4 regions of the Paenibacillus sp. FSL R7-0048 genome follow, and region 4 is predicted to be linked to each of the others. Evidence: riboswitches for the same ligand, from Rfam matches in the RefSeq annotation. Region 4 holds a riboswitch; each other region holds the start of a gene.
What was found. Region 4 has a riboswitch for thiamine pyrophosphate ahead of NSQ91_RS13225 (ABC transporter ATP-binding protein). Riboswitches for the same ligand answer to the same signal wherever they lie in the genome.
Positions count from the first base shown of each region.

Region 1: another riboswitch for thiamine pyrophosphate. It lies ahead of NSQ91_RS09930 (thiamine phosphate synthase); the one in region 4 lies ahead of NSQ91_RS13225 (ABC transporter ATP-binding protein).
Region 2: another riboswitch for thiamine pyrophosphate. It lies ahead of NSQ91_RS02195 (ABC transporter substrate-binding protein); the one in region 4 lies ahead of NSQ91_RS13225 (ABC transporter ATP-binding protein).
Region 3: another riboswitch for thiamine pyrophosphate. It lies ahead of thiC (phosphomethylpyrimidine synthase ThiC); the one in region 4 lies ahead of NSQ91_RS13225 (ABC transporter ATP-binding protein).

Region 1 is NZ_JBBORF010000001.1:2,284,679-2,288,114, reverse strand. Features, by position in the region: gene thiH (2-iminoacetate synthase ThiH) at 1-311, opposite strand, end outside; gene NSQ91_RS09940 (thiazole synthase) at 345-1,112, opposite strand; gene thiS (sulfur carrier protein ThiS) at 1,168-1,371, opposite strand; gene NSQ91_RS09930 (thiamine phosphate synthase) at 1,368-2,015, opposite strand; TPP riboswitch at 2,129-2,230, opposite strand; gene NSQ91_RS09925 (SDR family oxidoreductase) at 2,318-3,190, opposite strand; gene NSQ91_RS09920 (GDSL-type esterase/lipase family protein) at 3,428-3,436, opposite strand, start outside.
Region 2 is NZ_JBBORF010000001.1:498,454-501,889, forward strand. Features, by position in the region: gene NSQ91_RS02185 (ABC transporter permease) at 1-729, opposite strand, end outside; gene NSQ91_RS02190 (thiamine-binding protein) at 726-1,019, opposite strand; gene NSQ91_RS02195 (ABC transporter substrate-binding protein) at 1,098-2,147, opposite strand; TPP riboswitch at 2,309-2,419, opposite strand; gene NSQ91_RS02200 (hypothetical protein) at 2,578-3,436, opposite strand, start outside.
Region 3 is NZ_JBBORF010000001.1:6,406,686-6,410,121, reverse strand. Features, by position in the region: gene NSQ91_RS28300 (beta-galactosidase) at 1-981, shown strand, start outside; TPP riboswitch at 1,053-1,162, shown strand; gene thiC (phosphomethylpyrimidine synthase ThiC) at 1,265-3,007, shown strand; gene NSQ91_RS28290 (phosphotransferase) at 3,093-3,436, shown strand, end outside.
Region 4 is NZ_JBBORF010000001.1:3,017,261-3,020,696, forward strand. Features, by position in the region: gene NSQ91_RS13215 (ABC transporter substrate-binding protein) at 1-723, opposite strand, end outside; gene NSQ91_RS13220 (ABC transporter permease) at 720-1,496, opposite strand; gene NSQ91_RS13225 (ABC transporter ATP-binding protein) at 1,477-2,172, opposite strand; TPP riboswitch at 2,371-2,474, opposite strand; gene NSQ91_RS13230 (amino acid ABC transporter substrate-binding protein) at 2,697-3,436, shown strand, end outside.

The sequences.
Region 1 (3,436 bases), 730 kb from region 4:
AGCTTTTTGCGCGGAAAATCATAAATGGAGCTGAAGCTGCAGTAGGTACAATGATTCACACAAAAATCCGCAAGATACATCGGTGTGAACAGCTGCATCGAATAACCAAAATGTGCACGGGTCAGTCGCTGTGCAGCCAACGCCATCTCCTCTAGCAGCGGCGTTGCTGCCGGAGAAAGCAATGCCAGCAAATCATTTTCGTTCAGCTTGTCTTTTCCAAGCGCCCGCTTAACGTCATCCTCCCGGAACTCCTTCCACAGCTGCTCATAAGGATACTGCTCCAAGCGGGCCAGTGTGTCAAAAAAGCTCATGCTAATCTTCCCTCCTTTCGTGACCTATCAAATTCAGTTCAAAAATCCAGTCAACGGTGACGAAGCAAAAGCAACTTCTTCTACAGGACCCAGTCCTGCCAAATAAGCTTTGCGGCCAGCGGATATCGCCTCGCGGAACGCTTCCGCCATGACGAGCGGATTACGTGCCGTTGCGATAGCCGTATTAAGCAGAACAGCAGCGGCCCCCATCTCCATTGCTTCCGCCGCTTCCGAGGGCTTGCCAATCCCGGCGTCTACAATAATCGGCAAATTCACTTCTTCAATAAGAATACGCACAAGCTCCTTAGTGCGCAGGCCGCGATTCGTCCCGATCGGCGCACCAAGCGGCATCACAGCAGCAGCACCGGCATCTCTCAGACGTAAAGCAGCCGAAAGGTCCGGACTCATATATGGCAATACTACAAAACCCTCCGCTGCTAAAATCTCTGTAGCTCGTATGGTCTCCAGATTATCTGGAAGCAGGTATTTCTGATCATTGATCACTTCGATCTTGACCCAGTTCCCCAGTCCCGCAGCTCTTGCAAATCTTGCAATACGGACTGCCTCTTCCGCTGTACGCGCTCCTGAGGTATTAGGCAGAAGAGTCATGTGGCCGGGAATGTGGTTCATGATATTTTCTGCTCCACCTTGCGGGTCCACTCGGCGAAGCGCTACAGTAATCACCTGAGAACCAGAGCTAGCAATCACTTCGGGGATCAGCGTATTCCGGCTATATTTTCCGGTTCCGATAAATAATCTACTGGTTAATTCGATGCCGCCAATATGTAACGGGTCATGCATGAAATTACCTCCCTTTGGTTCTTATAAATTTCTCAAAATTCTATACCGCTCCATCTCAACCCCCACCAACAAAGTGCACCAGTTCCAAACGATCATCCTCGCTCAGAGCAGTACTTTCATAATTCTCCTTACTGACAATTTCTCCATTCAGCTCAATGATCATCAGACGACCCGACCACTCAGGAAGACTGATCAAATCAGCTATAGTTTGAATACCACCAGAACACTCTGCGGATTTCCCGTTAATCAACAGCTTCATTCTGAATCACCCCCTTCGCCCATGCTGTTACCTCCAGGCCATGAATGAACCGCCATATGAATAGCTTTGGCGGCCTCATAAGGATCATCCGCTCCGCAAATACCGGACATCACAGCAACTCCTGCCGCACCTTGTCTAATGATCTGTGCCGCATTAGCGGGGCTAATTCCGCCAATAGCAATTACAGGAATAGAGCTGGTCTTCACCGTTTCTGCAAGCAGCTCTAACCCACGTGCGGGCAGCCCTAACTTGCTATCCGAGGGAAATACATGACCAAACAAGCAATAATCAGCTCCCTGCTCTGAGGCATTCGCCGCTTCTTCCGGAGAATGAACCGATCTCCCCAGCCGAAGCTGAGGTGCAATTCGCCGGGCTGTACCCGGACTCAGACTGTGCCAGGCCAACTGAACCCCCGCGGCACCAGCTGCCAAGGCTACATCTATTCGGTCGTTGATTATCAGTTTGGTAGCGGGCATACCGGCAGCCAACAGCTCCTGTGCCGCAGCGAGTAGTTCGCGTGCAGGACATTGCTTATCTCTCAGGTGAATATAATCGACCCATATCTGCACCGTGACAGCTAGTTCAACAAAATGTCTCAGCTGTAGCTTGCCGTCTGATATTAGATGGATCTCAGCTTGCAACATCACGATCTCCTCTCTCACTTCCCTGTAGGTCAGTAAAAAACAAAAAAACTGCCCCCCGTAAGGAAGGCAGTCAGAATCTGTATATAGACGGCACTACAAATAGCCCGACAACAGAAATTCGTTCTCCACTTCCCTACGCTGGTCTTAACCAGATCAGGTTCAAAGGGTCCGGAAATCCATTCCGTCTCAGCCAATCGGCACCCCTAGTGACATAAATATACAATTTTAAAATGCTAACGTGGTTTATAGTAACATATTTTTTTATTGAAATACACCCATTTATTCACATTAGCTGTTCTGATCTAACCGTTTACTACCTCGCCACCATTTACATGAATAACCTGTCCAGTCACATAACTGGAATCGTCAGAGGCCAGATATACATAGGCTGGTGCCAGCTCTTCTGGTTGTCCAGGCCGTTTCATAGGCTGTGTACCTCCAAACTCGCTAACCTGTTTTGCATCAAAGGTAGAGGGAATCAGCGGTGTCCAGATTGGACCTGGAGCAACACCGTTTACCCGTATGCCCTTCTCTGCCAGATTCGTGGACAAGGATCGTGTGAAGCTAAGAATAGCTCCTTTAGTTGATGAATAGTCCAGCAGCTGCGGGCTTCCGCGATAAGCGGTAATTGAAGTTGTATTTATAATGGTAGATCCTGCTTTTAAATGAGGCATAGCTGCTTTTGTTAAATAGAACATCGCAAATATATTCGTACGGAAAGTACGCTCAAGCTGCTCGGAAGTAATATCCTCGATCTTAGCTTGCGGATGTTGCTCTGCCGCGTTATTGATGAGAATATCAAGCTTTCCTAAGCCCTCCACCGTCTGTTTAATAAGATCCTTACAGAATTTCTCGTCACCGATATCACCTGGAATTAGGATACATTTGCGGCCTTCCTGCTCGACCTGACGTTTAGTTTCCTCTGCATCTGAGTGTTCATTAAGATATGAAATGACCACATCAGCGCCTTCTTTAGCAAAAAGCACAGCAACTGCACGCCCAATTCCGCTGTCTCCACCGGTAATTAACGCCGCCTTGTCTTGCAGTTTACCTGCTGCTTTATAATTTGCCGGCTCGTATTTGGGCAGCGGCGTCATTTCACTCTCAATCCCTGGCTGATGATGCTGCTCCTGTGGGGGTAAGGTTTTTGTAGCTTGTTTATTGTTGCCTGACATCTTCCCTATCTCCTCTCGTTAAGCAAATTGATAGTTAACTGATCGTCTTAGGATGGCACAACTATGCACGTTTATACGCTGGGTTTGTCATTTTCTTAAATCGCTTTACGAATCTTACTTACCACAATGAAAGTAGAAATAAACAACCGCGAGAGATACACTGCTGTAAGTGGAGAGGAATTCACTGCATACAAATAGACACAGCATCGCTGCTGTGCCTTGAATTGTTCACCCTGACTATTTTAG
Region 2 (3,436 bases), 2.5 Mb from region 4:
CCATTTTTCCAGCAATGCAATAATAGCAAAGAGTACAAGACTTAAAAGTACAATAATAACAATAGCAACAAACATCCGATCCGTACGATATGCGGATTTCTGCAGAAGCATATAATAGCCAACACCTTTATCCGCGCCAATCCATTCAGCGACCACGGCGCCCATAACCGCATAAGTAGCAGATATTTTTACGCCGGAAAATAGTGCCGGGATAGAAGAGGGCAGCTCCAGCTTGGTGAAAATTTGCCACTTGCTTGCGCCAGCCATTTTCATATAATTCATCATGACCTGATCACTTTGGGCCAGACCGCCCATCGCAGCGACAGCTACCGGGAAGAAACATACTAGTGTAATCAGCACGATTTTGGGCAAAAGACCAAAGCCGAACCAGATAATGAGCAGGGGTCCGAGCGCGATGGAGGGAACATTTTGACTCAGAATAATAAGTGGATAAAAAGCCCGTCTAGCCCAAGGCAAAAGATGCAAAAGCAAAGCAACGATCAGGCCTACCCCCGTACCAATGGGAAAACCAATTAAAGTGAGCCGCAGCGTAGCCATCGTATGAGCCCAAAGACCAGAAGCGTTACTGGTGGATTCACGAGCAATATCAGCAGGACTCGGCAGAATCCAGGATTCAATATGAAATACAGATACAGATAGCTGCCATACGGTTAAAAAGAAGACGACCGCCACAAGGGGCGGCCATATTAGCTTCCAGGTCGATCTCACGGCCGATATTTCTCCGTCAATTTATCCATGCTGATTCCGTTAGGATTATGAGCGATTTTGATCTGCGAAATTACGCTTGGACTGCCTGCTTCGATCAACGCCTCCTGCATCTGACGCACAACCTCCAGCAGCTCGCTAAGCTCACCTTCCATTGTGGTTTCCAGCGGATTCACTTGATGTTTAACACCGGATTTCTGAATGACCTCAATCGCTTTATCTACGTATGGGATGGAATCCTCGTTGTTCGGAGTTTTTGGAATTACTTGAATGCTTAGTAGGGTGTTAGCCACAATAATCAATCCTCTCATTTTATAAGGTAAGTTCAAAAAGCCAACTTTGATAACGAAGTAATTCATTACAATTGTTGTTTACTCCGCCGGTAAAAAATCATTACTGAATGCACTAGCAGCATCCAGCGGTTTATCCAGCAACTTCAGATCATACATCCAGTCGCCGTAATTTTGCCAGACCTCGGTTTTTTGCTCGCCCCAGCGGGCAGCATCGTCCTTGTATTTTGGGCTAAGCCATTTTTGGCTAGCTAGGACAAGGTCGGCGTCCAGGTCAGGAACGGCCTTCGATAACATACCGGCAGCCTCTTCCGGATGATCTATGGCATATTGATAACCTTTTGATGTGGCTTTCATGAAGGCCTTCACCAGATCAGGATGATCTGCAATTTGCTTCTCACTCGTCGTCAGCACAGGCGTGTAATAATCGAGCTGCGGCGCATAATCCTTTAAGTACAGCATATCCAATGGCTCGCCACGTAACTCAGCCTCAACACCAGTCCAAGCGTAGAAAATCCAGGCGAAATCAATGTCACGTTTGATGGCGGTAAAATAATCAGCTTCACCGATACTGATCAGCTTCACCTTTTTCACATCGCCACCTTCAGGATCCATGATAGCTTTCATGGCTGCTTCTTCGGCCGGTGAGCCCCAGCCTCCGTAGGTTTTACCTTCGAAATCCTTTGGTGATTTAATATTGCGATCTACTGGAGCAGCGAATCCCGACGTATTATGCTGAATAATAGCTGCTATCGAGACAAGGGGCACGCCTTGTAGACGGGCTAGCGTTAATCCTTCTTGGGCGCTGATGCCAAAAGCGGCTTCGCCAGAGGTAACCATAGTATCAGAACCCGCTGCGCCTGGCTGAACGATTTCGACGTCCAGACCTTCTTCAGCGTAGTAACCAAGATCCTTAGCTACGTATAGACCGGTATGATTCGTGTTCGGTGTCCAGTCGAGTGCGACTTTAACTTTGGTGAGCTCTTTTGGAGCATCCGTCCCAGCCGAAGCAGTTGGATCAGTAGCATTTGCTTTGTTTCCGGCTGTATTCCCATTGTTGCTGCCGCATCCGGCAATGGCAAGAATGAGTACACAGGTGAGGCACAACGTAAGTGCTTTTTTAAGGTGCATGTCTTCTTCTCTCCTTTAAGGTTACAAGAATCCCGTCTTCACAACATGAACCGTAAAGTGTAGTATGTACGTTTTTCTACATCTTTTAGTGATCTTACAAAAAAAGCGCCCCGAGTGATCGGGACGCTGGCTTGGCGCAAGGTTAGTTAAGGTCACAGGGACCAGAACCAATTGGCGATTCCTACGCTGGCATTATCCAGATCAGGTATAAGGGTCAGTATCTTGTGGGATACAATCTCAGCCGGCCAATTCCAGCACCCCTGGTTCTATGAAGTTAACGGGTATTTCTATGTGCAATATAAGTAAGTATAAGTTTTGTACCCATACTTTATATCTTATATTTCTCGCATACGGTGTATTATAGACGGCTGTACTCGGAATGTCTAGTAGTGCACTCCTGAATTTTTCCAATCCAGTAGTTTCTTTTTTGCTAGTCTAGATCTTTATATTTTTTGCGGTGACGCCGTTTAAGCTCACTAACCAGCGCCCCTAGCGTGAGGACAACGCTGATCAGAATCCCGCTCATGATCACGAAGAGGGCAAGAAATTCAAAGGGAGAATAACCAATCATTTTACTCCATTGAATCTTTCCATCCAGATCGTCAATGACCTGATTCATGCCGTAAATCCCGCTTACTACCGTAAATACAGTAAGAATCATCAGCAGATTATCCCGTCGCTTGGATTGAAACTTATCCTGATACTGAAACAGGTCATTTAAAGTTTCTTTCACTTCCTCGAACAAAGCGTCGTTTCCGTATACTTTACGCAGCTGAAGAAATATCTCCCGGCCCTGCGACTGGGAAATCAACTCCAAGAAGTAGAACTTTGCCGAGAACTTATTAATGGAGTAGATTAGATTGTCTATTTCCTCATAATCATGATTAATCCGAAGTCGGGAGTGCATATTGGCTAGCTTTAGCAGAACGATTTTGTGGAAAATATTGAGTAAAAATCCGTAATAATATTGCCCGTACATCTGGTTGGCTAGACTAACAGCAATCTCCTGTTCAGCGCGGGTCATGCAGCAAAAGGTCTGCTCATTCATCATATAATACGTGTCTGGACCCCAGCGATTATAGGAGTGTTCATGACAATAGTTCGCAATATATGCTGGATCGCTGGCACTGGCATAGGGCTTTCCGTTCAGATCAATTCCATCAAGCTGTGAGGCACGATAGCGCAGATTTACACTAATCTCATCAGAGCTTTCTTCATTCTGAAAGCCATAAAAAGCTTGCACCTGCATTCTTTCATCTACGAAAAAAGGAAGGGTCTCGAAATAAGCC
Region 3 (3,436 bases), 3.4 Mb from region 4:
CGGACAGCTACGATGGGCAATGAAATTTATTGGCATGGAATCAATGACTATCATAATCAGCCTAACCGGAGAGTGCGGGAAGCGGGGCAGATCGGTCAGGAGCTGGCAGCAGCAGGTCATGCGTTTGTCGGTACTCGTAATCAGGCTAACATTGCTATTGTTCGTGATTATGACAATGAGTGGGATGGAGAATACGATGTTTGGCATGGCCCGTTTATGTGGAAGAGCAATAAGGAGTGGTACAAGGCGCTTCAGCGGAAGCATATCCCGAATGAAGTACTCTATTTACGCAAAAAAACAACGCTGGAGGAGCTTGCAAGGTACGACGTGCTTATCTATCCTCACCCAGCGATTATGACAGATGAGACAGCAGCACTGCTGGATGAATATGTTCAGCAAGGCGGCAAACTGATCTTCGGCTGTAGAACCGGCTATAAGGATGAGCGCGGTCAATGTTATATGCGTCCTTTCCCAGGTGCTGCTAAGGATCTATGCGGGATCACAGTTGAAGAATTCACAATGGTTAAGGGCAGTCGTCAGCCAACAACAATTAGCTGGTCGGGCGTGACTGAAGTCGTTACAGGAGCAGATGACTTTAATGATATTCTCAAAATAGAGGAAGCTTCGGTTGAAGTGATGGCGGTTTACGCCTCTGATTATTATGCGGGAAAACCGGCGGTAACTAGAAATCGTCGCGGCAAGGGTGAGGTTTGGTATTACGGAGCCGTATTTAATGAACAGGCAGCGGCTGAGATCATAAATTTAATTGATCTACAATCGCCAGCAGATTGGCTGGAGCTCCCAGAAGAGGTAGAACTGCAAGTCCGTACCGGAGCTTCTTCCAGTTATGCTTTTTTGCTTAATTATAGTGAGACTCCTGTCACGATCCATCTTCATGAGACCAAAACAGATTTACTGAGCGGCACAACATTGTCGGGCGAGGTTCTTCTGGAAGGATTTGGGGTATTGGTGTTAAACTAACGTATACATTGATCTCACATTTGAGTAGATTTGGATAATTCTCTCTTTTCGGTTATACTTTGAAGTAGCAATTATATAGTCACGGGAGCTTGGTGGAACCAGGCTGAGAGGATAGTTATAACTATCGACCGTCAAACCTGATCTGGATAATGCCAGCGGAGGAAATGGAGCTCTATTTCTATTTGTCTACTCTAAGGCCGCATCTTATACAGATGTGGCCTTTTCTATGTGTGGGGAGTAGACCGTCTCCGCTTGATCAAATCACCTTATAGGAGGAATTGAGATGACAAGCGAATTGAACAACGATCCAATCAATCTATCAGCTTTTCCAGCAAGTCAAAAAGTGTATGTAAAGGGTTCACGGCCTGATATTCAGGTGCCTATGCGGGAGATCTCACTTAGTCCAACTGCGGGCATAGACGGCGAAGAGGAGAATGCCCCAATTCATGTCTATGACACAAGCGGGGCTTACACGGATGCTAATATTCATACTGATATTCGTCAGGGGTTAGAGCCCAATCGTCTAAGCTGGATTGAGGAACGAGGGGATGCGGAAGCGTACGAAGGAAGAACCGTGAAGCCTGAAGATAACGGGAATGCAACGGGAAAAGCTGTGGCGGAAGTGTTTCCAGCGCTCCATAGAAAACCTTTGCGAGCGAAAAAGGGGCGTAATGTCTCTCAAATGCATTATGCACGCAAAGGGATTATTACTTCGGAAATGGAATACGTTGCGATTCGTGAGAATGTGGCACCGGAATTTGTAAGAGATGAAGTAGCCCGCGGCCGCGCCATCATTCCAGCGAATATCAATCATCCAGAGAGTGAACCAATGATTATTGGACGCAATTTTTTAGTGAAGATCAATGCCAATATAGGAAATTCCGCAGTATCCTCATCCATAGAGGAAGAGGTAGAGAAGATGAGATGGGCCACCCGCTGGGGTGCAGATAATATAATGGATCTCTCAACAGGTAAAAACATTCATACGACACGCGAGTGGATCATCCGTAATTCTCCTGTTCCTATTGGAACGGTGCCTATCTATCAAGCGTTGGAAAAAGTGAATGGGAAAGCGGAAGATTTAACGTGGGAAGTATACCGTGATACGCTCATTGAGCAAGCGGAGCAAGGGGTTGATTATTTTACCATTCATGCGGGGGTTCTGCTTCGTTATATCCCGTTGACTGCACAACGTATGACAGGCATTGTTTCAAGAGGTGGCTCCATCATGGCGGCATGGTGTCTTGCGCATCATCAAGAGAACTTTTTATATACACATTTTGAAGAGATATGTGAAATCATGAAGCTGTACGATGTTTCTTTTTCCCTAGGCGATGGATTACGTCCGGGTTCGATTGCTGATGCGAATGATGAAGCACAATTTGCCGAGTTAGAGACGTTAGGTGAATTAACAGCTATAGCTTGGAGTCATGATGTACAGGTGATGGTAGAGGGTCCAGGACATGTGCCGATGCACTTGATTAAAGAGAATATGGATAAGCAACTTGAAACTTGTAACGAAGCCCCTTTTTATACATTAGGTCCACTGACTACAGATATTGCGCCTGGTTATGATCATATTACCTCTGCTATAGGTGCAGCGATGATTGGTTGGTTCGGTACAGCTATGTTATGTTACGTAACTCCGAAGGAACATCTTGGCCTGCCTAATAAGGAAGATGTACGTATAGGGGTCATTACTTATAAAATAGCGGCTCATGCCGCAGATTTGGCGAAAGGGCATAAAGGAGCACAAGACCGGGATAATGCTCTTTCGAAAGCCCGTTTTGAATTTCGTTGGCGTGATCAATTTCATTTATCGTTAGATCCTGAGCGAGCGCTCGAATATCATGATGAGACATTGCCTGCGGAAGGCGCTAAAACAGCTCATTTCTGTTCCATGTGCGGGCCGAAATTTTGCAGTATGAAGATCTCTCATAATATCCGGAATACGACGAGAATTGAATCAGGAATGCAAGAGAAGGCGCAAGAGTTTCTCCAAGGCGGGAGCCTCATTTATAGATAACTTTTTCTGCTAAAAAGAAATATCTAAAAGAAGTCGTCATTGGCGGCTTCTTCTTTTATACTTTGAATAGATAGGAGTTGATGAAATGGAAGCGATTCGTTCAGAGGAAGCCATTTTAGAGGATTTAAGTAATAGTTTCTATCATTTTTTTGGATTGAAAGTCCTTCATGCTACCCCAATAAAACGTGGCTGGTTAAATCTTAAATGGAAAATCATAACGGAATCAGGACCATTTCTACTTAAACAATACAACAAAAAAAGATATAAATTGTATAATCCAGAAGAACTGAGCTTCGCCTTTTCTCAACAGAAAAGATTGTATCTACAGGGACTCCCATGTCCCGGATTGTTGGCTTATAACCATAAAGTTTTACTGGAATCAGATATGGGAGAGACGTTTATGGTTATGGAATATTGTGAAGGGCGTGT
Region 4 (3,436 bases):
GGCCACCAGCACAAGCTCATAATAGTCAGGTACTCCGTAATCCGTTGGATTAAGCGAGGTGACTGGATGTCCCTCTTTTTCAAGGATCAGTTGTTCATGGTTGATGAACCCGCCCATTATTGCGTCCACTTGTCCTGTAGAGATCGCAGGGATAAGGTCAAAACCTACGTCAATCAGCTTGGCGGATGAAGGATCGCCTCCATCACTCTGGATCATTGTCCGAATCATTGCTTCATAGAGCGGAATGGAGGAATAGCCGATTTGTTTTCCTGCGAGCTCTTTGGGACTATGAATACTGCCTGCCTGAGGAACCATCAGATGATTCAGTGGATGCCGCACGATAGCTGCAATCGAACGTACAGGAATTTTCTCGCCGCGTGCCATAAGTACCTGAGGCTGATAGCTGAGCGCTAGATCAATTTGATTTGCTGCTACAAGCTTTAGGGCGTCATTGCTGTCCGCAGGCATTTTGATCTCGACATCCAAACCTTCCTCTTGGAAAAAACCTTGCTGTTGCGCAGCGTATAGAAAGGAATGAACGACATTGGGATACCAATCAAGCATAATCGTCAGTTTGTGTGACTGCTTATTTTCGGTGTTGGAGGAACCGGTTTGGGAGTTGCTATTTAGCTTGTCTGCCTTCCCGCAGCTGCTTAAGAGCAAAAGTGTGCATACTAGAAATACAGAAATAAGTCCTCGTTGTGGGGATTTTAATTGATTCATTGGTTAGATCCTCTTTTCTTTAAAAATAATTGTTCGAGTAAAGCTATCGCCAGAAAAAGTACAACACCAAGCGCGGACAGCAGAAATACAGCCGCAAACATTTCATCGCTCTGCATATTTCCGGCCATTCTGCGGCTGAAGTAACCGAGTCCTTTACTGCCGCCGAGCCATTCCCCGATAGTAGCTCCGATGACGCAGTATACAATGGACAGCTTTAAGCCAGAGAAAAAAGCAGGCAATGCCAGTGGAATTTGGGTTTTGACAAGCAGCTGCCAGCGGTTTGCACCAAATGTTAATAATAAGTCCTTGTAAGTCTGGCCACTTGTACGAAGTCCATCATATGTACTCACTACGACTGGAAAAAAAGCCGTCAAAAACACCACAGCCACTTTGCTCCACAGCGTATATCCGAACCACATAATAAAAATGGGGGATAGCGCAATTAATGGGACCGTCTGGCTAATGATAAGGAAGGGATAGATGGCCTTTTCTACGGGGCGAAACAGGAACATTCCAATGCCCAGCAATACACCAAAAATCACAGAAAGGACAAAACCCACCAGTATCTCCTGTAACGTCGCCAATAAATGCTGTCCAAATAATAATTGCCTGTGCTCGATCAATGCGATGCCAATAGATGAAGGTGCAGGGAGAATAAAGGCTGGAATCAAGTGAAGGCGAACAGCTGACTCCCAGATTACAAGAATGAGCAGTACCAGAAGAAGGAAGGGACCATAGTTGTCTAGATGTTTTTTAAAAGGTATAGGTTGCATGCAATCTTCGCTCCAACTCTGCCCGTAGTGCTATAAACCGGGGTTCATAGTTCATCTTATAATGTCTTGGTTTTGGTAGATCGACAATGATCTCCTGTAATTCGCTGTGCGCACCGCCAGATAATAAATAAATCCGGTCACTGAGCAATAGGGCTTCTTCCAGATCATGAGTGATGAGCATAATCGTCTGATTCAGTTCACCCCATAACTTCAACAGCCAACGGTGTATCTCACGTTTGGTCATGGCATCGAGAGCGCCAAAGGGCTCATCCAGCAGCATAAGACCACTTCCGCCTCCAGCCACTAAGGTGCGCAGAAATGCTACTCGCTGTTTCATACCTCCCGAAAGTTCATGGGGATAAGCCTTCTCTACATCTGTTAAGCCGAAGCGGGCCAACATTTCCCGAATCTGAGTGATCGTTTTCTGTTTACTAAATCTGGGCTTGATCTCCCAGGGCAAAAGGCAGTTGTCGAGCACTGTTCTCCAAGGCAGCAATAAATCCTGCTGAGGCATATAAGCGATCTGACCTAAACGACTAGCGGTTGAGGGGAGCGTAGGGAGTTTTATTTTTCCATGAGTAGGTTCGAGTAAACCGGCAACCGTTTTGAAAAATGTGCTTTTCCCGCATCCGCTAGCACCTACTACGGAGACGAATTCCCCTTGCCTGATATCCATGGATAGATTTGCGAATACAGGGGGTTGTTCAGTTTCCGGAAAAGAGTAGGTTAGGCCTTGAATAGATAAAATGGTCGTGATGATCTAACCTCCTAATATTTTTGTGGAGCGTCTAAACAAATAAAGACCCATCCATTTCCAGAGGAAATGAATGGGTCAAAAAGTTCATTCTGCATAATAACACTTAACATGCTTGATGAAAATTCTGCTCCACTTCCCTCCGCTGGTATGATCCAGATCAGGTTCCAAGGGTCCGGAGCTTGAAGCTCCGTCTCAGTCGGCCGACTCCCCTAGTGAAATAACAGGTCCATATTAATTTGTTTATAAATATACCATATCTTTCTGAGAAGTAAAGAGAGAAAGAAGTGAAGGATTAATCCAAGATTGGGTAAGATATAAGTAGAAATCTAGTTAATATTACAATTCCGATGTATATAATCGGAAAAAAGTATTGACGATCATGTGATGGCAGTGTACTATTCAATTTACCGGAAAAAAACCGGATAGAGAGAGGGGATTTAATAATGAAAAAATGGAGTTTAACTATTATATTGGCGTTAACCGTGGTTCTTGTAGCGGCTTGCGGCAATAATTCGAATACCAATACGGCTGCTGAACCAACAGCTGGAACGAATGGTGGAGCAGCATCTTCAGCGCAAAACAGTTTGGAGGCTGTGAAGGCCAGCGGCAAATTGCGGATAGGTACAGAAGGGACTTATGCACCTTTTACTTATCATGACACTGCGGGGAAATTGACGGGTTTTGACGTGGAAATTGCCGAAGAAGTAGCCAAACGTTTAGGTGTTGAAGCTGAATTTTTTGAAACTCAGTGGGATGGTATTTTTGCTGGGATGGATGCGAAACGGTTTGATGTCATTTTTAATGAAGTTTCCATTAACGAAGATCGCAAAGTGAAATATGATTTCTCTGAACCCTATATTGTATCCAAGGCAGTATTGATCGTGAGCGAAAACAATGAGGATATTAAGACCTTTGCTGATCTAAAGGGTAAAAAAGCAGGACAATCCCTGACCAGTAACTTATCCGACATCGCTCGTGAGAACGGTGCTGAAATCGTAGCTACGGACGGTTTCAATCAAGCGATGGATCTGCTGACTTCGGGACGTATTGATGCAACTGTGAATGATGGCTTGTCTTATCTGGATCTGAAAAAACAAAAACCAGATGCAAAAATTAAAGTGGTTGATGAGATTCCTGAAGGCTCACAAAGTGCTGCGGTATTCCTGAAAGGCAATGATGAGCT